Regions from separate parts of the Paenibacillus sp. 23TSA30-6 genome, predicted to be linked through region 1. Evidence: riboswitches for the same ligand, from Rfam matches in the RefSeq annotation. Region 1 holds a riboswitch; each other region holds the start of a gene.
What was found. A riboswitch is a leader RNA that binds a small molecule or an ion and turns the genes downstream of it on or off. The one in region 1 is predicted to bind cyclic di-AMP.

Region 1 (8,102 bases):
GGAGCTGTCCGGGTGAGGTAGCGGAATAAAGGGTGTGCCTGATCGCCATTGACATCTGTTTTGGCAAACATCGGGAACGTAACTCCATAGTTAATCTGGCAAAACTCCGAAATGTCCTCGCTGGAACCCGGCTCTTGCTTGGCAAACTGGTTGCTGGGGAAGCCCAGGATTTCAAGCCCCTGCTCATGGTACTGGTCATATAGCTCTTGTAGCGCCTTGTATTGAGGGGTTAGCCCGCATTTGCTGGCTGTATTCACGATAAGCAGAACTTTTCCTTCGTATGTGGACAACGGAATCTCTTTCCCTTGCAGGGTTTGTGCATCATATTCATAAACGGTCATGGTATCTCTCCTATTTACTATTTTACAATTAAATTGTAAGCAATTTAACGAGGGGTTGCAAGTCTATAATAGATGTATTGCACTGTCTGAAACTGTAAAATCGTATTTTGTTTAAAACGGCAAATGGCACTGCAAATGGGGCGAATTGCGGTGTTTCTCATCGTAAAAACAGGCTCAATCGGCGTTTATCAGGTGCATACAGCAGTTTTTCTTCCTCTTTTACAAAAAAAAGGGACAAAAAGCTCTCCATACGCCAATATTGACATGCCCATCATTTTCGAAAAGGGATGAAAAACCGAGCTTGAAGGAGCTGGGAGAAGGATATTCCAGTTGTAAGCGCTATTATTCATCTTCTTTGCTCCAAAGGCCGATTTATAACCCTGCAGGTGAGCTTTACAGTGTTCCTTGCGCGGGTGTATGATTCAAGACGTAATTTCAAATTAAGTGAATGAAGCAGCAACGAATTGTCTATAGCGCTGAATTTTGCAGTTGCAAAAGCGGGGGAACCAAGCGAGATCTATGCGGCTTTTAGAGGGCCGTGTGTCTCATGGGGTGAATTTTCCGGCCAAGTGCCAGAAATAGGGCGACTCTCACGTCCGAATCCGACAGCTAACCTCGTAAGCGTACAGGGAGAGGCAACAAACCGCCGTGTGCAACCATGGTTTATTTTATCATGGTTACGTAAGAAGCCGGAGGAAGCCTTTTTCCTTCGGCTTCTTTTTGTTGTCTTTTTATACCGGGAGAGGAGCTACTGATGGAAGGTCGGCTAATCATTGTCACTGCACCGAATGAATCGGGCAGAAATTTTGTGAAATTGCTTATGTACAAAAAACTGGCGTTTGCGGTTCTGACGAATAGCGCTCAGGAGGAACGACAGCTCAAAAAAATGGGTGTGGAGCATATTGTGCGCATCAATACGATGCAAGCAGGAAAATGGAATTTTCCCAAAAAAGAAATTGGCTGCGTGTATTTGTTTGAGAACAGCTTGAATCTGACGTGCCGTTTTCTGCAAATATGCCGGCCGCTGACATCAGATTCGGTCTATGTCATTACACAAGGCTGTAATCCTCAAGGGATTTATCGAGGTTTGGGAGCAGACCATGTGATCTACACTTTGAATGGAGAGGTGGGTTTCCTGTTGAACGGATAGTCGCTTACGGTATGGATAATATAAATTAATATTTTCGAATTCATTGTATGGTGATTTTACGAGGATGTAAGAATGACGATCTGAGGACCGATACGGGAGGGTATGAACATGATGGATATATACATGCTGCTCGTGATGGCTGTGAGTTATGGAGTGATACTGCTGTTTGTACGCTGGTGTGATGCGCAGACCTCCAAAGGAGGGCGAAAAGGATGATGGTTGTGCTTACGCTTACGGCGATTGTGTTTGTGTATTTAATCTACGCACTCCTGAATCCTGAAAAGTTCTAATCAGGTGAACAGGATCAAGCGGGCGGGGGACAGCAGATCGTGGATGAGACATCAGAGGCAGCGGGTTTTCGCAAACGTGTGCACTCGCCTGGTGCTATGAACCCGTCTGTTGTTCCAAACGCAGGAGCATTTTGAAGGAGGGAATAGATGATGGAGCTGCTGCAAATTGGAATTGTGATTGTGATATTGCTGCTCTTGGTGAAACCAGTGGGCACCTATATATATCATGTATTCTCAAATGAACCGAATCGGACAGATCGGGTGTTTGGCGGAACGGAGAAGCTGATTTATAAGGTTATAGGATTGAAAAAGCTGGAGAGCATGCGTTGGACCACGTACGTTATGAGCTTCATTGCTACGAATGTCGTGCTTGTGGCGATCAGCTATGTGCTGCTGCGCTTGCAGGGACTGCTTCCCGTTAATCCGTCTGGAAATGGCAATATGGAAGCGTCACTTGCTTTTAATACAGTGATCAGCTTTATGACCAATACGAATCTCCAGCATTATAGCGGAGAAAGCGGACTTACGTATTTGACGCAGATGGCGTTCGTTACGATGATGATGTTCACTTCGGCTGCTTCCGGTTTTTCGGTTGCTGCGGCTTTTATGAGAGGATTGACGCGGCGCGGTGAAGGGACGGGCAACTTTTTTCAGGATTTTATCAAAGCGATTATACGGATTTTTCTTCCATTGGCCTTTGTACTTACGCTGGTGCTGGTCGGACTGAAGGTACCGCAGACGCTTCAGTCTACGGCGGATATTACAACGCTGAGCGGAACACAGCAGCAGATTGCTTTGGGACCCGTTGCTTCGATGGAATCGATCAAGCATTTGGGCACGAACGGGGGCGGTTTCTATGGGGCCAACTCGGCGCATCCTTTTGAAAATCCAAATCCCTGGACGAATGTGCTGGAAATTTTGGCGATGTGGGTGATGCCGGCTTCGCTGCCGTATACCTTTGGACTGTTCGCCCGTAATCGCAAGCAGGGCTGGATTATTTTTAGCTCCATGATGGTATTGTTCCTCGTCTTCCTATCCATTACGTATGTGTCGGAGAAAACGGGCAATCCGTTGATTCATGCACTGGGTGTGGATGCTTCTCAGGGAAGCATGGAAGGGAAAGAGGTTCGCTTCGGCATTGGACAATCGGTGTTGTTCACGGCTGTAACGACGGCGGCAACCACTGGCTCGGTGAATAATATGCACGATACGCTGACCCCGCTGGGCGGTATGGCTGCTTTGGGTGAAATGATGCTGAACGTCATTTTCGGCGGTAAGGGCGTCGGGCTGATGAATATGCTGATGTATGCGATTCTGGGTGTGTTTATATGTGGATTGATGGTCGGCAGGACCCCGGAATTTATGGGCAGGAAAATTGAAGGCAAGGAAATGAAGCTGATCGCGATTGCCATTTTGGTACATCCGTTTCTCATTCTGGTGCCGACTGCGCTCGCTTTTATGAGTCATTGGGGATACGATGCGGTCACAAACCCCGGATATCACGGGTTGACTCAGGTGTTATATGAATATGCGTCATCTGCGGCTAATAACGGTTCGGGATTTGAAGGTCTTACGGATAACAACGTATTCTGGAACGCGACAACAGGGATTGTTATGTTCTTCGGACGATATGTATCGATTGTTGCACTGTTAGCTGTAGCGGCTTCATTGAATGCCAAAGCACCGACTCCAGTGACGACGGGCACACTTCGTACGGACAACAAGCTGTTTGGGGCGATTCTGATCGGGGTTGTGCTGCTGATTGGTGCTTTGACCTTCTTGCCCGTCATCGTATTGGGACCTGTGGCTGAATTTCTGACCATGTGAAGAAGATGAACATGAAGAAGAAAATGAGAATGGATGAACGGGGTGCTTGATCATGAAGGAACAACGCAAACGCATGCTGGACAAAAGCATCTTAAAGCATGCGATCAAGGATAGCTTTATGAAATTAAATCCGATGATCATGATGAAAAATCCTGTCATGTTCGTCGTGGAGATCGGCACATTGGTTGTGCTGCTCATGCTTCTGTTTCCCGGTTATTTTGGAACGGGTAATGAAATGGGCTTTAACCTGGCTGTTTTTATCATCCTGTTGTTCACGTTGCTCTTTGCTAACTTTGCTGAAGCGCTCGCAGAGGGTCGGGGTAAAGCACAAGCTGCCTCTTTGAAAAAATCTAAGCAGGATACACAAGCCAACAAGCTTGTCGGGGATGAGATTCAGGTGGTCAGCTCGACCGAGCTGCGCAAAGGTGACATTGTGATGGTGTCCCAGGGCGACATGATTCCGAGCGATGGTGAGGTGATTGAAGGTCTTGCCTCAGTGGATGAATCGGCGATTACGGGAGAATCGGCTCCAGTGATCAAGGAATCAGGTGGTGATTTTTGCTCGGTAACCGGCGGGACGCGCGTGGTCAGTGACCGAATTAAGGTGCGGATTACGACAGAGCCGGGTGAGACGTTCATAGATAAAATGATTTCGCTCGTGGAAGGCGCACAGCGGCAAAAGACGCCGAACGAAATTGCGCTGAATACCCTGTTGATCAGCTTGACGATTATTTTTCTGATCGTGGTGGTGACGCTGGCACCGATTGCCCGTCATTTTAACATTGACCTGCCTGTTCCCGTGCTGATCTCGTTGCTGGTCTGCCTGATTCCTACAACGATTGGAGGACTGTTGTCAGCCATCGGGATTGCCGGTATGGACCGGGTCACCCAGTTTAACGTGCTGGCCATGTCAGGCAAGGCAGTAGAAGCATCCGGGGACATCAACACGATGATTTTGGACAAAACAGGGACAATCACCTTCGGTAACCGGATGGCGAGCCAATTCGTGCCTGTAGGCGGCGTAGAGGAGACAGAGTTAGTGAAGTGGGCTGCGATGAGTTCGATGAAGGATGAGACGCCTGAGGGGCGCTCAGTTCTGGAGCTGATGCGTAAGCAGGAGCACACGCTGGATGAATCCTTGGCAGCAGGCGGGACCTTTATCGAGTTCAAGGCGGAAACCCGGATGAGCGGTCTGGATCTGGCTGATGGACAAAAGGTACGTAAGGGCGCGGTGGACTCTGTCCGGCAGTGGGTACTATCGCAAAACGGCAGCGTTCCAGCCGATCTGGAGGAAAAAGCGAATCAGGTGGCCTCTGAAGGAGGTACGCCGCTGGCTGTCGCGCTGGATGATCGGATATATGGCATTATTTATTTGAAGGACACGGTGAAGCCGGGCATGAAGGAGCGATTCGATCAGCTCCGGGAAATGGGCATACGCACGATCATGTGTACCGGGGATAATCCGCTGACAGCCGCGACAATTGCACGGGAAGCGGGTGTGGATGATTTTGTGGCTGAAAGCAAGCCGGAGGACAAAATCGCAGTCATCCGCCGTGAGCAGGAGCTGGGCAAGCTTGTTGCCATGACCGGAGACGGTACGAATGATGCTCCTGCGTTAGCACAGGCTGACGTCGGGCTGGCCATGAACAGTGGTACGATCGCGGCCAAGGAAGCCGCCAATATGGTAGACCTGGATTCCGATCCGTCCAAAATTATTGAGGTGGTCGCTATCGGCAAGCAGTTGCTTATGACACGAGGTGCTTTGACAACGTTCAGTATCGCAAACGATGTTGCCAAATATTTTGCCATTATTCCGGCGATGTTCATGCTGGCGATTCCGCAAATGAGCGCATTAAACGTGATGGGGCTTGGTTCTCCGCTATCTGCTATTTTGTCGGCGCTGATCTTCAATGCTGTTATTATTCCGCTTCTGATCCCGCTGGCCATGAAGGGCGTGAAGTATAAGCCCATGAGTTCGGATCGTCTGCTGGGACGGAATTTGCTGATTTACGGTTTGGGCGGTATGGTGGTGCCGTTTGTCGGCATTAAGGCCATTGATTTGCTGGTGCATTTGTGGATTTAACGCAGCCTGTGAAGGTGTGCATTTCGGATACTGAATGGAAGCAGAAAGGATGAGCAACATGAGTGGCTTTTATCGGATGATGTCCGGACGCAGATTTGCTGCACACGAAAAAGTCGGGTCTGCCGGGCAGGGGAATAACAAGCGTCCAGAGACGGATGCTGTGCCGAATGGACAGCCGGAGAGAGAAGAGATGCGGGGAGGCACCATTATAGGAGTGGCCTTGCGCACCTCGGTGCTGATGATTCTGCTGTGCGGTCTCGCTTACCCGCTGGTTAGCACGGGCGTGGCACAGGTATTGTTTCCGCAGCAGGCGAACGGCAGTATGCTTCGTAATGCAGAGGGTCAGGTAGTCGGCTCCGAGCTGATCGGGCAGTCCTTTGCCAATCCGGCGTTTTTTCAGGGGCGGGTATCGAGCATTGATTATAATGGGGCTGGTTCAGGCTCCAGTAACTACGCACCGTCCAATCCGGCCTTAATACAGAGGGTCAAGGATTCGATAGCGGATTGGCAGAAAAATAATCCGGATGTACCAATCAGTCAGGTTCCGGTGGACCTGATTACAAACTCCGGCTCCGGTCTGGACCCGCATATCTCGCCACAGGCGGCATTGGCTCAGATCCCGCGTATTAGTGGCTTGACGGGTATTACACAGGGTAAGCTGAAGGCAATGGTACAGGAGCAGACCGAAGGCCGCAGTGCCGGGGTGTTCGGTGAACCACGTGTGAACGTGCTCAAGCTGAACCTCGCGCTTGAAGCGCAAACGCAGGCACAGCCTGACAAGCGGTAAGTTGGACGATGGATTAGGGTAATTAAAAAAAGGTATCCCGGGTTGCAATAAGCCAAGGGGATACCTTTTTCTTGATTTTAAAGTGTTGTTTGCCTCTCAATGACCTGAAATCATTTGTACGATGAGCACCACATTCAAGATAATGATGACAGCGGTCACGATCCAGGCTAATACTTTTTGCCATGTTTTGTTCGCAAACTCACCCATACGCTTTTTGTCGCTGGTGAAGATCAGCAACGGGATGATGGCAAAGGGAAGCTGGATGGACAGAATGACCTGACTTAGCACGAGCAATTCTTCGGCCCCTTTTTCCCCCGCGATTGCTGTGACGATCACCGCTGGAATGATAGCGATGAGTCTGGTTACCAGACGGCGCAGCCAAGGCGCGAGACGAAGGCTGAGAAAGCCCTCCATGACGATTTGCCCGGCTAAGGTACCGGTTACGGTTGAATTCTGACCGGAAGCGAGCAGCGCCACCCCGAACAGGATACTGGCGAGCGTGGTTCCGAGTAATGGCGACAGCAGATAGAAAGCATCGCTGATTTCCGCCACATCGGTTTTTCCTGCTGTATGGAACACGGCTGCGGCGACGATCAGAATCGCGGCATTGATAAACAGGGCGAACATGAGCGCTATACTCGAATCCCATGTTGCGAATTTGATAGCCTCTCGTTTGCCTGCTGACGTCTGCTCGAATTTACGAGTTTGTACGATGGACGAATGCAGGTACAGGTTGTGAGGCATCACGGTAGCGCCCATAATACCGATGGCGATATACAACATGCTTGGGTTGGTCAAAATTTGTGAGTCCGGTACAAAGCCACCCATCACGCTGCTCCATTCCGGCTTAGCCAAAATGAGATTGATGCCAAAGCAACTGGCAATCGTCACCATCAGTACAATGACCAGCGTTTCCAAAGCACGAAAACCTTTATTTTGCAGTAATAAAATAAGCATGACATCAAATGCGGTAATCAGGACACCGTACAATAGTGGTATACCGAACAGCAGCTTGAGTGCAATGGCTGAACCGATGACCTCGGCCAGATCCATGGCTGCAATGGCGATTTCGCATAAAAGCCACAAGCCGATTGCCACCGGGCGACTATAGGCTTCGCGGCACATCTGAGCTAGATCTTTGCCTGTGGCAATGCCGAGTTTGCCGGATAAGGCTTGTAGCAGGATGGCCATCAGATTGGAGATCAGAATGACACTGAGCAGTGTATAGCCAAATTGCGATCCGCCTGCAATGTCTGTAGCCCAGTTGCCGGGGTCCATATAGCCGACAGCGACCATATAGCCGGGTCCGGCAAAGGCGAGGAATTTTCGAAACCACGTGCCGTCCTTCGGGACGTTCAAGGAGCGATTCACTTCCGATAGTGAAGCGATTTCCGCCAGGTTCCCTTTTGTATTTCTCATACGCTTCACCTTCTTTATCCATGTTGGAATATATTATTAGTGACATAACTATTGCTTTATCCCTATTGTACACCCACAATAGTTTTTGTCCAGTGCAACTTTTGTGCGGTTAAGCAAGTTAATCTTATTTTAACCCACGACAGGTTGTCGGTCATATTATAAATCCGCGCTCTCCAGTGATTCATTTTGTGTGGTTTGTTTAAAG
Region 2 (8,102 bases), on a different contig from region 1:
ATTGGGTCGTGGTCGGTCTCTTTGCGCAAAAAAACAGCCCGGAATCTCATACCCAGGCTGTTTTGGCAGGTGCTATTTTAGAATTTTGATCATCATTACACTTCTTGACCCCATCATCGTCGGCTTCGTCGGCTGATTTTACCGGAACCGCTGCGTGTTTTAGGCTTGCTGTAAGATTTCCGCGGCGAATCAAAAATGCTGGAACCGCCACTGCTGCCCCGGTCACGTGAAATCGAGCCTCTGCTCGGTGAACTGCTGCTGGAGCCTCTGTCGAACAGACTTCCGCTGGAACCGACACTGGAATCAGACCCCTTACCCCTGCGGGTAACGGAACCCTTCCGCTCCACCGTAATCGGCGGGATCGCTTTCTTCTCCTGCACCGTAGGTGCACGATACTGGCCCTGAGAAGGTCGGTATACATCTCTGCTTGAATACCCCCGGTAAGAGCCAGATCCGCGTAACGAATCAAACAGAGCATCGAGTACGGTTGCCGTTAAGTATCCTTTTAGAAAGCTGGAACTGTAATTTTGCTCGACATACTTCTTGCTGTCAATTTCAATTAATGTGTCTTCCTTCTTGGCTGGATCTTGCTGTAAATGGTACCATTCATCGCTGTACACCAGAAACATCCGCTCATTGCTCTGCGGCGACATTTGTTCCGGTTCACGCTGTTCTTTCAGTTCCTCCGCTACTTCCGGAACCGTTTTGCCTTCGGCGCGATACACGTACGAGGTCGAATTGCCGCTGCCGCTGACCGATTCCAGCGGGTACGTATCTTTCACATTTGGCGCACCGCAGCCGCTTAACACGGATACGAACAAGCTCAGCGCCACAATGACCTTTAATGCATACTTCCAGGTGCGTTTGCCCATGTGTCACCCTCTCCTAGCTTGCCCGAATAACCTTGACGTCTCCGGTAATTACTTCTTCTCCTTCATATAGCATAAAGCGACCATCCTGCCACTCTACACGCAGCAAATGGTAATCATCTGACTGATACTGCCAAACGTGCTGCTCTCCACCCTGTTGAAAAGGAGCACGGCCCATAACCGTAACATGCCCAAAATACTGCTCTTCCAAATGATATGTAGTATCATCCAGCTCCAGAATCGTTGGCACTTCCTCCGGGTTGTCCAGTCTGCCGTCGATGGCCTGGTACAGTCCAAATTGCAGCGTTTCCCGTTCCTCAATGTGAAGGTAGCTAACTTGATTACCATCCTGAAGCGTCAAAACAACGGCATTCCGAGCACGGTTGTGTACTCGGCCTACCACTTCATATGTGACAAGAGACACTTCACAGATATCGCCCGGATTTAAATGAAGCATGCTTTTTTCCGCTTTTGGTGGCTCCGGCTTGGCAAACAGATTTGAAATGCGTTTCCATACACCCATGATGATTCCCCCTGCTTTTCTTTAGCCTAAAAACATGCGGCAATGATCAAAGCACCGACCAGATGAAGCGTACCTGAAAACAGACCAAAGCCAATTTTGCCTTCCTGCGTGCCTTTATCCAGATCAAGCTGTGCCCAGTACCGAAGCAAGAGACGAACGATAACTTCCAAAACAAACAGAATGACAAAAGCGATCACAGAATACACAAGCGCCTCCAGCAAATTGTTAGCTGTAGCAATCGAGCTTGACAAAATATACCCTTGTGCAAACAGCTTCATAATTAACCGGACCGTTACGGCCATATTACCGGCTTTCACTTCTGCAAAATCCTTATACTTCGTAAATAAAGAATCAATGTACATCAATACGAACAACAAAACGGCACCCGCGCCAGTCCATACAAGCATCGCTTTCATCGTTTCTAAAAAATGCATTTCATACCATCCTCCACATCTTCTTGACCTTCATATATGTTGATTCACGCCTCCAGGCAGGGAAAAGCGAAGGAGAAAACGGTTCCCCTTCGCTTCCTTTGCAGCCACGCAGGCGGCCATGCTTATAACCTTATTTATTATCGTATTGCTTCAACAAAGCAGCAAGCTCATCGTCCACGGCGCTTTTCTTATCAAGCTCCTTAAATTCCTCATCCAGCGATTTTTCCTTAGAGGACATTTCGTTGCTTGCTTCAGCACGCGCTTCTGCTTGCAGCATTTTTTCTTCCATACGCTTCAGCCCAGCAGTTGCCGTATCGGAGCTAAAACCGTTCATCGCTTTGTTAATTTCTGTTTGCGCTTTGGCTGCATTATAACGGGCAACCAGCGTTTCACGCTTGTTCTTCATTTCCATCAGTTGTCTGCGCATTTCATCCAGCTTACCACGCAGGTTATCGGCTGCCGCTTTATTCTGCTCGTAGCCCGTCTTGAACTCGGTCATTTTTTGCTCAGCAGATTTCTTTTCTTCCAACGCACGGCGAGCCAGATCCACATTTTGCGCTTTTGCTGCCGTATGAGCCTGCTCTTCACGTTTTTTCACCAAAGCGGCCTGCTCTTCATATTGCTGTTTAAATCTCTTCTCAATGGCAATCTGAGCGGCTACCGCTTTCTCTGCATCTTCCAAGTCCTCTTGCATATCACGAATGTATTGATCCGTCATTTTAACTGGATCTTCGGCCTTGTCAATAATGGAGTTGATATTGGACATCGTAAGATCTCTTAAACGTTTGAAAATAGACATGTGAAGTTCCTCCTAGAGTTGAATGCTTAAATTTTAAGCTCTGTACACATGTTTACGCAAGCTTTGCAAATAGAGTTTCAAAAATATTATCCGATAAAGTACATTTAAAGTACATTCTAAAAACCACGCAAGTATGGCTCCGGGATATCCGCCTGTACTTTCAGATCCCGCGATGCATGCAACGCCCAATACGGATCGCGCAGCATGGCGCGCCCTATCGCTACCAGATCAGCTTCTTTTTGCTGAATCACCCGCCGGGCATCCTCATAATCGTCCAGCAGACCGACAGCGATTACAGGTACATTCAGCTTTTCACGTATTTTATGTGCCAAATCCACCTGATATCCCGCTCGCGCAGATGGACCGCCGTTAGAACCAATCGGCCCCTCGCCACCAGAGGAGATGTGAAAAATATCCACACCTGCATCACGATATCGTTCCCCTATGCCCGCTATGTATTCCACATTATATCCGTTTTCGACATACTCTTTGGCGGATATCCGCATCAACACAGGCATATCAGACGGAAGTACCTCTTTAACAGCCTGAATCACTTCAACACCGAACAGCGATAGATCCTGTCCATACTCATCTTCTCTGGTGTTCGTTAAAGGTGAATGAAATTGATGGATCAGATAACCGTGAGCGCCATGAATTTCTACCGTATCAAACCCGGCTTCCACCGCGCGGCGCGCGCCTTCCTTATAAGCCTGAACCAGTTCCCTGGCTTCGGCTGTCGTTAAAGCATGCGGCTCCTTGAAACGTTCGCTAAAGGCTATCGAGGACGGTGCAACAGGCAAGTCGGCATCTTCAGCCTTTCGTCCGGCATGACCTAATTGAATTCCGATTTTGGCACCGTACTTGTGGACTTCCTCCACTATTTTACGGTATGCAGGAATATGCTCGTCACTCCAAATGCCCAGATCATGATCTGTAATACGTCCATCCGGGTGGACCGCCGTCATTTCCACAATAATCAGCCCGGTACCACCTACTGCCCGGCTAACATAATGGACATGATGCCAATCATTTGGCTTTCCATCTTTGGCCTCCACACTATATTGGCACATGGGGGGCATTACAATCCGGTTTTTTAAAGAAAGTCCCTTTAATTGATAAGGAGTAAACAAGTCGGTCACTTTTATCCATCCTTCCTTTAATTCCAACTCTGTACAATATGAATTGCAATCTCATTATACACCAGCTATCACTGGATACCGAATCCATTAAAAGGCTAAAACTTGCGAAAATGCTGTTGTTTTCGGTCAGGTTTAATAGAATATGTGCGTTTAGCTTCGAGATCTGCACTTACATCCGTATTGTGCTGCATTTCCACTCAACCATTCAATAGTCTAACCTGTTCAGCAGCATAATTTCAACATGGCAGGTACATACTAAATGAAAGCAACAGGGGTACCACTGCACGGAAAGGGGGATACATATGCCGTACAGGGGAATATTGCCAATCATGGCACTGTTACTAGCATTTTCGAGTTTTCCCGTTCACGCGGATGCGCCTCCCGATACCGGAACGACTCATCCCAAGGAAGCGGTTGTTGTTTCTTCAGCACAAAAGAGCAGACAACGAGCCACTCCCACATTAGCTATGCTTCGAAAAAAACATTCGGATATTTTTAAAATGTGCGGCCCGCATACGCAGCAAATTGCCCTGACTTTTGATGACGTGCCTGATTCACGGTATACGCCGCAGGTTCTGGACATTTTGCACGCGAATGGTATCAAAGCCACCTTCTTTATCGTCGGTCACCGTGCGGAAAAACACTCGGGCATGATTCGCCGTATCGTACGTGAAGGCCATGCCTTAGGCAACCATTCCTATACCCATCCGGATTTTAGGAAGGCTTCACCGGAACGCTTTCGCAACCAGATTAAGAAAACAGAACATATTTTGGAGGCCACCGTTGGCTTTCGACCCAAGCTGATTCGCCCGCCTTATGGTGAAATTACGGAGCCTCAGATCCAGTGGGCGCGTAGTCACGGCTACATGATTGTCAATTGGAACGTAGACTCCCTCGATTGGAAGGGACTGAGTAAAACACAAATTCAGCGTAATGTGATCCCGGCTACCGGACCAGGCTCCATCATTTTAATGCACGCAGGCGGTGGTCAAAGCTCCAACCTGAAAGGCACTGTTCAATCCCTGCCGGGTCTTATTCAAGCGCTGAAAGCCAAGGGGTACAAATTTGTCACGGTTCCACGGCTACTTCACACCTCGGAGCGGAAATAACAGTAAAGGGCTGTCTTACGAGCAGATGCATTCTGCTAGTCAAGACAGCCCTTTATTAATCGACAAAGCCCATATGAATCAGGACCGGCGATTAAGTTATTTGATATTGGTTTACATAATATATATTATGTAAATATAATTCATTGGTTTATACAGACTATTTATCAATGACGTACAGCTTCACATTTTGGAAACCAAAGTCACTCACAAAAGATGGGCTACCCGGAATGAAAATATCAATCCGTTTCCCCGTAATGGCACTGCCCTTATCGCGAGCTACCGCTATAAAAGATTGATCCGGCAGCCCTGGATGGGAATAGCCTGTAACCAACACTTTCGTACCTAAAGGAATTACGCTTGGGTCTACGGCAATCGTACCGAGCTTAAGCGGATTTCCGAAATAGTCTACTGCTCCCCATTTTCCATTTTCACTGGCTGCTGCGGAATACGCTGTGGCCTTCACATCAACTACTTTGCTGTAGTTAAATGTTTTGCCCCATGCTTCAACCTGTTGACCGTCACCGGCCGGCGCTTTCTCGGACAAAAGCTGAGGCTTCGAATCCGAAGCGACTTTTACCTTGTTCTCGTCCGGAACCTTAATTTGTACTCCTGCATATATATTGCTGGCAGCAACATCCGGGTTCTCCTTTTGCAGATCCTCTACAGATACCCCGTAACGCTGAGCAAGCAAAAAGAAGGTATCACCTTCCTTGGCGGTATGAAGCGAAGCGGCGTCGGCTACCCCTGCTGTCTGTGCCAATCCTGCGATAGCTGCGGCCAGCACTGCAAATTTCATTGTTTTTCCAATACGTTTCAGATGTTTCAAAAGATATGTACCTCCTCTAATATGCCTGCGAAGTTAGCTGTCGGATTCGGACTCAGGAGAAGCCCTATGCTAATGCAATTCACCCCTAGGCACCTTCCATCCATTCGTATGAAGACGGATCAGAAGTGACTGCCGTTGTTACGTCCCCCGCACTTCCCATGGTTTTGGGTCCCGCATTCAGCGTCTGTCGTTGCTGTCTGCTGCCCAGGTAAGTTTTGGCTCACTGCATAATATCACAATTTTGTAACCTTATCTGCATGAAAATGTTGGGAACCTTGAACATCATACTACATCTGTTACAATTTTGTCATTATGAAATCGAAATCAGTTACAAAAATCTGAACGAGGATGACAAAAAAAGAAAAAGCCCTCCCGTCAAACTTTCACCGTGGAGGGCTTGCTTCATAGCCTTTACAAGCTCATTTCTTACAAAACCTTGGCAAGAAAATCCCGGGTACGATCATGGCTTGGAGTGCCAAAAACCTGCTCCGGTGTACCTTGCTCCACAATTTGACCGTTATCCATAAAGATAATGCGGTCTCCTACCTCGCGGGCAAAGCCCATCTCATGCGTTACGATGACCATCGTCATGCCACCCTCAGCCAGCTTCTTCATCACGTCCAGCACCTCTCCGACCATTTCAGGGTCCAAAGCGGAAGTCGGCTCATCGAAGAGCATCACATGCGGCTGCATCGCCAAGGCGCGTGCAATCGCAATCCGCTGCTTCTGTCCACCGGATAGCTGATTGGGATAGGTGTCCTTTTTGTCTTCAAGTCCAACGGTGCGCAGCAGCTCCAGCGCAATTTTCTCTGCTTCCTTTGCTGACTGGCCTCTAACCTGAGTCGGCGCAAGCGTCAAATTTTGCAGCACCGTTTTGTGCGGGAACAGGTTGAAATGCTGGAACACCATCCCCATTTTCTCACGAGTCGCATTAATATTATGACCACGGGCTGTAATCGGCTCGCCCTCAAACAAAATCTCCCCAACGGTCGGCTGCTCCAGCAGATTCATACAACGTAAAAATGTACTTTTCCCCGAACCACTCGGGCCAATGACGACAACAACCTCGCCTTTGGCAATATCTATATCAATGCCTTTTAAAATTTCATTTTTGCCGAACGATTTACGCAGTTGTTTAACGGTGATCACTGGCTCTCAACTTCCTTTCCCATAAACCCAACAGCTTCGACAAGCTGAATGTCATTACAAAATAAATAGCAGCCGCGATGACGAACGGACTTAATCCTTCGTAGGTGATGTTCTTAATGACTTGAGCCTGATACATAATATCCACCATACCGATGGTAGAAATGATGGAGGACTCTTTAATAATCGTAATAAACTCATTGCCGATCGCAGGCAGTACAGACTTGAACGCTTGCGGTAAAATGACGTGACGCATAGCTTTGCCTCGTCCCATACCGAGTGAACGGGCTGCTTCCATCTGACCACGGTCCACTGCCTGGATACCTGCACGGAAAATTTCAGCCAGATATGCCGAGCTATTCAGAGATAACGTAATAATACCGGACTGAAGTGGCGTAAAATTAACGCCCAGCGTCAAAGCAACCCCATAATGGATGATCATAAGCTGTACCAGCATAGGTGTACCACGTAGTACCTCTACGTAGGCCGTACCCAACCATTCAATGATACGTACACCACTCATCCGCAGCAGAGAGATGATCAGACCAATGATAAATCCGAACAGTACCCCGAGCGCAGACAGCAACAACGTGTAGCCGATACCCGTAACGTAAAAGCTGCGATATTTCCAAAATATATCCACGATGTTATGGGAAGAAGCCTGTCGATCCGCAGAGAGCGCACTCGCTTCCGTGGAAAACTTTTCAATAGACCCGTCTGCTTTCAGGCGAGCCAACGTTTTATTTACAGATGCCAGCAGTTCAGTATTTCCTTTACGAATACCTACAGCCGTTTCTGCTCCTGCTTCCTCAGGCACCGCCTTGGCAAGTGTTACAGTGCCATCCAATGTGTATCCTTTAGCGACAGTGTCTTCAATCACGACAGCGTTAATACGCTGTGTCCGAAGCTGGAGCACCAGGTCGGAGATTTTATCCAGCGAAGTTACAGAGACATTGGGCACTTTTTGAGCAATCTCTTCCTGAATACTGCCCTTTTGTGCGCCGATCTTCTCGCCTTTCAAAGCAGCCATCGTCGGATATTTGTCCTTATCCTCCGGACGTACCATAATGACTTGCTTGGAGTGGTAGTATACATCCGAAAAATCAATGCTCTTTCTGCGTTCATCCGTTGGTGTCATACCAGACAGTACCAGGTCTACACGACCACTTTGCAGTGCAGGCAGCAACGAGTCAAAGCTCATGTCCTCAATAACCAGCTCTGCACCCAGATCCTTGGCAATTTCATTGGCAATATCAA
Region 3 (8,102 bases), on a different contig from region 1:
CGCTCATGAAGGTACGTCTCCCCAAGCCGGTCCGAGGCGGTGAAAGCATTACATTATATATGAAGTTTGAGGTAAAGCTACCCGCCATCTTCGCACGTATGGGCGCAACAGATGATTTTGTCATGGCAGGTCAGTGGTTTCCCAAACTCAGCGTCTACGAAACCGCAGGACAGCGCGGACGCGCCGAGGAAGGCTGGAATCTGCATCAGTATCATGGAAACTCCGAGTTTTACGCAGATTTCGGAATTTACAGTGTGCGGATTCGAGTGCCTGAAACACACATCGTGGCTGCAACCGGATTTCCCACCCGTGGAGCAGTCCGGCAAAATGGACAAAAAATATATCAATTCTATGCCGATGACGTGCACGACTTTGCATGGGCCGCTTCACCGAATTTTGTAGCCGCAGAAGAACCATTTTCCTCTGCTGAGGTGCCGGGTGTCAAAATCAAGCTGTATCTCGACCCATCGCACAAGGAGCTCAAGGGACGCTATATGAGCGCAGCCAAGGCCGCTCTTTCCTATTACAGCAAGTGGTACGGGCCTTATCCATACTCGACCCTGTCCATCGTTGTACCACCCAAAGCAGGCAGCGGCGCGGGCGGCATGGAGTATCCCACACTCATTACGGCTGCAGCGGCGGATAATCCGAATCCCGGCTATAGTCTGGAGCGGACGGTCGTTCATGAGATTGGGCATCAATATTTCTATGGAATGGTGGCAAACAACGAATTCGAGGAACCATGGCTGGATGAAGGCTTTACCTCTTATGCAGAGGAACGACTCATGGAGCAGGAATATGGGCTCGTCCCTAACTTGCCGTTACAGTCTGGACAGGTATCATCCCCTCAGCCGTTAAACCGTGAGTCTTGGAAGTACGGCTCGGCTGCTAAATATGCACAAAATGCCTATTCTCGGGGCAAACTGGTGCTGCGTGGCATTGAACGACAGGTCGGCGCGAAAAAAATGGATCGCATTATGCGTACCTACGTCCAGACCTACCGATTCAAGCATCCATCCTCGCAGAATTTTCAGCGTATCGTCGAAAGAGTCACCGGACGTTCGTGGAGCCACTATTTTGAACAATATGTATACGACGGCCAGATGGCGGATTTTTCAGTGGATCGCATTACGAACCGCAAGCTGGCCAATGGATACGAAGCAACCATTACACTCAGCAAAAAAGGGGCGGATTATCCCAAGGTCCCTGTTCAATTTACCTTCAAGGACGGCACAACGATATTTAAGGCATGGGACGGAACGGGCAAAAGCACCACCTATCGACTAAAAAGCGCATCTCCGGTCTCCCATGTGATTGTTGATCCGCTGTACACGATTGCGCTGGAGAACAAGCATATCAACAACAACCTGAAGGCCGAACTGAACGAAAAAACCCAGACCCGTTGGAGCATAAGTGTAACCAAGCTGCTGGAGACACTGCTTGGAAGTCTGTCATGGTGAGGTGTCTATAGATGCGTACTGTTATAAAAGAAGGCTGGGCGCTTGTGCGCATACAATTTTATATTGTCATCATTTTGTTTCTGTATCGACTGCTATGGGGCGTTTTTCTCTATCGGCTGGTACAATCCGCCGTTACTCCCCTGCTGCTGCGCTACCCCGATCAGGGTCAAAATGAACTGGGACAGACGTTGTTTTGGATGGAGAGCCAGATTGCCCTGACGGACAACCAAGAGGTTCATATGTATCTGTGGATACTACTGGGGGCAACGGTGCTGCGTACACTGATTACCCCCTTCATCCGGGCGGGAATATACCAAAGTCTGCACACCCATGCGACCGAGCCACAGAGTCTGTCCTTTTTCCGCGGAATGAAACGTCATGGCTTGTCATCGCTGATCTATTACGTCATCGAGCTTGGACTCCTGCTGCTCCCTGCTTTCTGGGTGGTGCCTAAGCTCTACCCTATCGTGGCAGGGGCGCTGCAATCTCCCGCCTATCTCCTGCATGTGCTGCCCTATGCCATCGGTTGGATTGCTTATGGCTGGTTCATCCGCCAGTGCATCCTGTACATGCAGCTAGGCACCGTAGGTGGTCACGCCATACAATCGTCGCTGCTTGCCTTCTTTCGCCAAATCCTCCCGGCTATCGGTATTTCGCTTCTGCTCGGTGCAGGTGTACTGCTCGTCCTTGGTCTATTCGGCACCATGGCGATGATTTGGACTGGTATGCTGGCACTCATTCTCCAGCAAACGTATCATTTTGTTACCAGTCTGGTCAGGCTATGGCACATCAGTTCACAGTACCGACTATGGCATACCGATATCTCCGGCAGAGGTTGAACCTTCACTCCGTTCCTCCCGAACAATTTCTGGCTGTCCAAAGACAACTATCCATCTCCATTCATATCCAGGCAAACGGCACATAACTGAATACTCTTAACAAAATCTGTTCCCGCGATAAAGGGAGCAGATTTTTTTGTAACTTTTTGCGATGAAACATTTGCCAAAGCCAGCCGACTTTGTTACAATAATCGCAGTGAACTGATAGTAACAACTTTGTAATCTTTATTGTAACCTTTACCTTAAAAACATCGTTATCGTGAATATTGCTCTCCAAGGTGCACATCTTAAGTTAAGCCTAATTCCTGGCACCTGGGAAGCGGGGGAACCAGTTTGGGTGAATTGATCTCGCAACAGAGTGGTCATAGGGGAACCTTCTACCGAATCCTTAAGCTAACCTCGCAGGCATTGGAAGGGGTATATTTTTTTTGAAGAAGAAGCTAACGATCGCAGCCATGGGTCTCGCCATTGCCTTTACATCTTTTACATTCGGTGGAGGAAGTGCATTTGCAGACTCTAAGATGGACCAGGTCATCCAAGATGCCAAAGGAACGAACTACAGAAGCGGAGGCACTACACTCGACGGGTTCGATTGCTCCGGCTTCACAATGTATGTATATCACAAACTAGGAATTAATCTGCCCCATCAATCCGGATCACAATTCAAAATGGGATCTTCCGTATCCCGCGACGAAATGAGACCTGGTGACCTGGTGTTCTTCAACACCACAGGAAGAGGCATTTCCCATGTAGGTATCTTCGTAGGTGAAGGGAAATTTGCCCACTCCTCATCTTCACGTGGTGTAGTTGTTAGCTCACTGGACGAAAACTATTACGCTAACCGCTATGTCGGTGCAAAAAGAATTATGAGCACAGACGCTTACCACGCTGTAGCTTCTGAAACTCCTGATGACGACAACGTAGAATAACTAACGAACAGCAAACTAACCCTGAGCCGCAATTTGATTCTGGCCGGAATCGAATTGCGGTTTTTTATGTCCACAACATCAGAAACGTTATCGTTACTGACGAACTGACACCTCAAAAGGTTTCAGATTTTGCGAACATCGTCGGTTTTACCGTCACAGCTGGGGGAGCATATGAGCAGTAAAGCTTTCTTATTGAATGTATACCCGACTTGGGTATGAAATAAACACCGCTTGCCAATCCCCTGCAACTTGTCTACAATCTGTTGTTAATGGTTTAAGTACTTGTAAAAGGAGGATGGGGAGACATGCCGGCCTCAATATCTAACTACCGGATCGTACCGATGGACGAACAGCAGGCGGCTGCGATATGTGAGTGGCGCTATGATCCACCCTACAACATATACGGCTGGCTACCTTGGGAACAAATGAAGGCACTTGAAGTCGAATTTGGAAGCCCCACGCTTCGCCAAGAGCAATATGTTGCTGTACTGGATGACGAGAACACGCTAACCGGATTTGCTCAATATTTCCCGATGATTGGAGTGACCCGGCTGGGTCTGGGAATGCACCCCCAATTATGTGGACATGGCAGAGGCGCCGATTTTGTCCGTGCCATTGCCGAGGAAGCCAGACGACGCAACCCGGAGAATGAAATTGATCTGGAGGTACTGACCTGGAATGGGCGCGCCATTCGGGCTTACAAGGCAGCCGGATTTGAGATTACGGATACCTATGAACGTCAGACTCCCGATGGCAAAAAGCCGTTTCATTGTATGGTATATCATCCTGACCCCCAGCCTCATGTTCAATGATAAAAGCGCCTTCGGCATACAACGGCATTGTTGTATATCGAAGGCGCTTTTATCATATGGCAGACCATGATCAGCTCAATGACTGCTACGCATTTTCTCAAAAGCTTCATTATATTGTTGGGCTTCCTTAATATCTACGGCCATAATGCCACCGTCATCCCAGGAGGTTAAGCGCAGGGTCACGGTCTTATAATCAATCGTAATGAATGGATGATGATTAAATGCTTCCGATATAGCAGCAACTTCATCCACGAATGCAATCCCTTTCATAAAACTGGAAAAATTATATTTGCGGACAATCCAGCGTCCTTCCTCCAGTTCCCAGCCCTCCAGCTTCTCCAGATGTGCTTCAATCTCTTCTTGTGTAAAAGGCATGTTACGACTCCTCCCCTTTTATACGGAAGCCTTTCAGCCGCTTGAATGCGACCAAAACTACGATATAGTGGTGTCCATATTACCACGGCCCCGTTGATAAATCCATAAGACGGACCTGTTCAAATCAAAGGTACCGACGTTAGCTCCTCATCCCCAATGAGCACATAGATACGGTGCTGCTCCGGTTCATAGATGACAACGCCGCTGCCCACAGCGATAACGGGCTCTGTACCCAGCGCATAAAACAGGTCTTCAGCCAGCGCTTCATTGACTTCCTGACGCCCTGCCGGGTCCAGCCTGTCCCAATCTTCTGCTTCCATTTCGAAAAATTCATAGCTATCCGGAATGTGTCCCACAGCCTCTGTCAAATCGTTCAAAATTTGTTCATACTCCCGTCCGTGCTTCACTCCCATGCCATTTCCTCCAATTCTTCCACCATTCATTAGATAATCACCTTATTATACCGGAAATTCGTACTTAACAAAAAAGAGAGTTTTGTCGATAAATACTATAATCCGTCTTGTAATGACGTGCCTGGGGCAAGGACGACCCCGGCGGCATGAAAGGATTCAAAATCTATTCTCATGGATGAGGTGTATCATGCAAATTTCAACCATTATCGGACTTGTACTCGGGATTATGTCATTGGTCGTCGGGATGATTCTCAAAGGCGCGCCAGTGATCAACTTGGTCAACAATCCCGCTGCTTACATGATTATTTTTGTCGGAACGGCAGCAAGTATTTTTATGGCCTTCCCGATGGCAGAAATTAAACGGATTCCAAAACTGTTCAAGGTTATTTTCACGGAACAAAAGCTTTTGGACCGTAAAGAGCTCATCGGCACGTTTACCGAATGGGCATCCATTACCCGTCGCGAAGGCCTGTTAGCGCTGGAATCCAAGGTAGAGGAGATCGACGATCTCTTTATGCGTGGCGGTATGCGTATGATTATTGATGGTAATGATCAGGAATTCGTACGTGACGTTCTGATGGAGGACATTAATGCTACTGAAGATCGACACCGCTCAGGTGCGCTGATTTTCTCTCAGGCTGGTATGTACGCTCCGACGCTCGGGGTACTCGGTGCCGTCGTAGGTCTGATTGCCGCTCTAGCCGACCTTAGTGACATGGAAAAGCTGTCTCATGCCATTGCGGCTGCCTTTATTGCGACGTTGCTCGGTATTTTTACAGGTTACGTCCTGTGGCATCCAATGTCCAATAAGCTGAAACGGTTATCCAAAAAAGAAGTAGAGCTTAAATTAATGATGGTCGAAGGCCTGCTCTCGATTCAATCAGGTATATCCACCATTGCGATCAGCCAGAAGCTGACGATATTCCTGACTCCGACCGAACGGGCTACCCTGGCCGAGAAGGATGGGGATTCCGGTGAGTAAAAAAAGACATGAACCGCACGAGGAGCATGCCGACGAAAGCTGGCTGTTGCCATATTCCGACTTGATGACCCTTCTGCTAGCTCTTTTCATCGTCTTATTCGGGATGAGTTCGCTCGACGCCAAAAAATTCGAGGAAATGGCCCAATCCATGAGTTCAGCCTTTAACGGAGGCTCAGGGATTCTGGAGCACTCTGCTGCCAATCCATCGTCACAATCCGCAGATATGGGCAAAAATAAAGAACAGGTAACACAACCTATAAAGTCTAAAGCCACTTCTACGGCTGAACTGCAAAAGCAACTCGCCCAGCGGGAAGAAGAGGATTTGAAAAAGCTCAAAAAGCAGATGGATCAGTATATTGAAAATAATGGTCTGACTCCGCTGCTCAATACGAAGCTGAACCAATCCCAGCTCATGATCACCATTAGCGATAACGCCTTGTTTTCATCGGGTCAGGCTGAGGTAAAACCGGAAGCACGAAAGCTGGCCAAGTCCATCTCCAGCATGCTCCAGCAATTTCCTGGCTATGATGTCATCGTATCAGGCCATACAGATAATGTGCCGATTTCCAATAGTCAGTTTCCGTCCAACTTTGATTTGAGTGCCAAACGATCTCTGAATTTCTTGCGCATTTTGCTGCTCAATCCGCAGCTTGATCCAACCAAATTTGTATCCATCGGTTATGGTGAGTATCGTCCACTAGCAAGCAATCAGGATGGTCAAGGACGCTCCAAAAACCGCCGTGTCGAAATTTCCGTACTACGTAAATATCAGAACGGCACACAAGTTATCAGTCCTACCTCAAGCTCGAATGAAGGTTGATTATGCATATGTTATATAGACAAAGGCACCGCCGCATTTTTTATGCAGCTGGTGCCTTTTCATTGTGCTATTCCACTCTGCCTCTTGTCCTATCCATTGCCGTACCATCTATCAGCCATGAGAAGCCCTCAGGCTTAGCTGAGTGTATAATTCAGCATCTCACCTAGTTCCTGCTTCTCCGTCTCTGTCAGGTCACGCCAGGCGCCTCTCTGAAGCGACCCCAAACGAATATTCATAATCCGTAGACGTTGCAGCTTCTTCACTTCATAGCCAAAGGCAGCACACATGCGCCGGATCTGACGGTTTTTCCCTTCCGTCAAGATGATGCGGAATACGTACTCAGATACACGCGTCACTTCGCAGGGGAGCGTCCGCTGACCGAGTATTTTTACACCTGTGGACATCCCCTGCACGAAAGATGGTGTGACGGGTCGATCCACCGTTACGATATACTCCTTCTCATGCTTGCCTTCCGCCCGTAAAATCTTATTCACAATGTCTCCGTCATTCGTAAGTAAAATGAGACCTTCCGAATCTTTATCCAGACGTCCGATGGGAAAAATCCGTTGCGGATGCCCCACAAAGTCGACGACATTCCCTCGAATGTGGCTTTCTGTCGTGCTTGTAATCCCCACCGGCTTGTTCAATGCAATATATACGTGACCGGACTTTTCACGGAGTGGCTTGCCGTTCACACGGACGTCGTCGCCCTCCTCCGCCTGACTGCCCAGCACCGCCACCTCGCCGTTAATCGTCACGCGGCCGCTCTCTACCAGCTTGTCCGCCTCCCGGCGCGAGCAAAAACCGGTTTCGCTGATAAACTTGTTAATGCGCAACCTGTGTACCCTCCATTTCTACTGTCACGCTTCCTTCTGCTGCCCATCCAATGGCTCAGGCTCGGCAGTTGGAAGCTGCACAAGGGCTGTCGTTCCCTCTCCCTCTATGCTATCAATATCCAGTGTGCCTTTATGACTCTGTATAATACGCTGGCTGACCATAAGTCCGAGTCCTGTACCTGTTTCCTTGTTTGTGAAAAAAGGTTCCCCCAGCTTGGACAGCATTTCTGCCGGAATACCCGTCCCTTGGTCCCGTATGAAGATTTTAACGCTTTCTCCCTCCAAGAACAAATGAATCGTTATCGTACCACCCTTGCTCATGGCCTCCATACTATTTTTAAGCAAATTAATGAATACCTGTTTTAACTGGTTTTCTTCGGCGTATACGAGGGCAGGCTCCTCCGTTACCTGTAGATTGAACACAATGCCTAGCAGATGCGCCTGACTATCAAGCAAGGAAATGACGTCACTTACAATATAACGCACATCTTTTTTCTGAAAATGTACCGCCTGCGGCTTTGCCAATATTAAAAATTCGCTGACGATCAGATTAATACGATCCAGCTCGGACAACATAATATCATTATGCTTCAGATTCAGCACTTTATTTTGCTGCTGTAACTGGAGGAATCCGCG

Region 2: linked by a shared signal. The riboswitch ahead of E0698_RS07380 (3D domain-containing protein) and the one ahead of E0698_RS01685 (hypothetical protein) in region 1 are both predicted to bind cyclic di-AMP.
Region 3: linked by a shared signal. The riboswitch ahead of E0698_RS21815 (C40 family peptidase) and the one ahead of E0698_RS01685 (hypothetical protein) in region 1 are both predicted to bind cyclic di-AMP.

What each region holds. Positions count from the first base shown of each region.
Region 1 covers NZ_SLTL01000001.1:321,618-329,719, forward strand. Annotated here, with positions in the region: gene E0698_RS01675 (glutathione peroxidase) at 1-341, opposite strand, end outside; gene E0698_RS01680 (hypothetical protein) at 465-632, shown strand; cyclic di-AMP (ydaO/yuaA leader) riboswitch at 806-981, shown strand; gene E0698_RS01685 (hypothetical protein) at 1,096-1,491, shown strand; gene kdpF (K(+)-transporting ATPase subunit F) at 1,707-1,781, shown strand; gene kdpA (potassium-transporting ATPase subunit KdpA) at 1,932-3,608, shown strand; gene kdpB (potassium-transporting ATPase subunit KdpB) at 3,661-5,691, shown strand; gene kdpC (potassium-transporting ATPase subunit KdpC) at 5,750-6,478, shown strand; gene E0698_RS01710 (Nramp family divalent metal transporter) at 6,575-7,897, opposite strand.
Region 2 covers NZ_SLTL01000006.1:98,359-106,460, forward strand. Annotated here, with positions in the region: gene E0698_RS07350 (DUF4247 domain-containing protein) at 114-872, opposite strand; gene E0698_RS07355 (DUF4178 domain-containing protein) at 886-1,392, opposite strand; gene E0698_RS07360 (DUF350 domain-containing protein) at 1,419-1,826, opposite strand; gene E0698_RS07365 (PspA/IM30 family protein) at 1,957-2,625, opposite strand; gene E0698_RS07370 (NADH:flavin oxidoreductase/NADH oxidase) at 2,742-3,764, opposite strand; gene E0698_RS07375 (polysaccharide deacetylase family protein) at 4,067-4,873, shown strand; gene E0698_RS07380 (3D domain-containing protein) at 5,031-5,699, opposite strand; cyclic di-AMP (ydaO/yuaA leader) riboswitch at 5,707-5,879, opposite strand; gene E0698_RS07385 (ATP-binding cassette domain-containing protein) at 6,126-6,848, opposite strand; gene E0698_RS07390 (ABC transporter substrate-binding protein/permease) at 6,835-8,102, opposite strand, start outside.
Region 3 covers NZ_SLTL01000030.1:47,397-55,498, forward strand. Annotated here, with positions in the region: gene E0698_RS21805 (M1 family metallopeptidase) at 1-1,460, shown strand, start outside; gene E0698_RS21810 (hypothetical protein) at 1,472-2,299, shown strand; cyclic di-AMP (ydaO/yuaA leader) riboswitch at 2,585-2,722, shown strand; gene E0698_RS21815 (C40 family peptidase) at 2,728-3,228, shown strand; gene E0698_RS21820 (GNAT family N-acetyltransferase) at 3,534-4,040, shown strand; gene E0698_RS21825 (4a-hydroxytetrahydrobiopterin dehydratase) at 4,116-4,415, opposite strand; gene E0698_RS21830 (hypothetical protein) at 4,535-4,828, opposite strand; gene motA (flagellar motor stator protein MotA) at 5,016-5,810, shown strand; gene E0698_RS21840 (flagellar motor protein MotB) at 5,803-6,630, shown strand; gene rluF (23S rRNA pseudouridine(2604) synthase RluF) at 6,765-7,466, opposite strand; gene E0698_RS21850 (PAS domain S-box protein) at 7,491-8,102, opposite strand, start outside.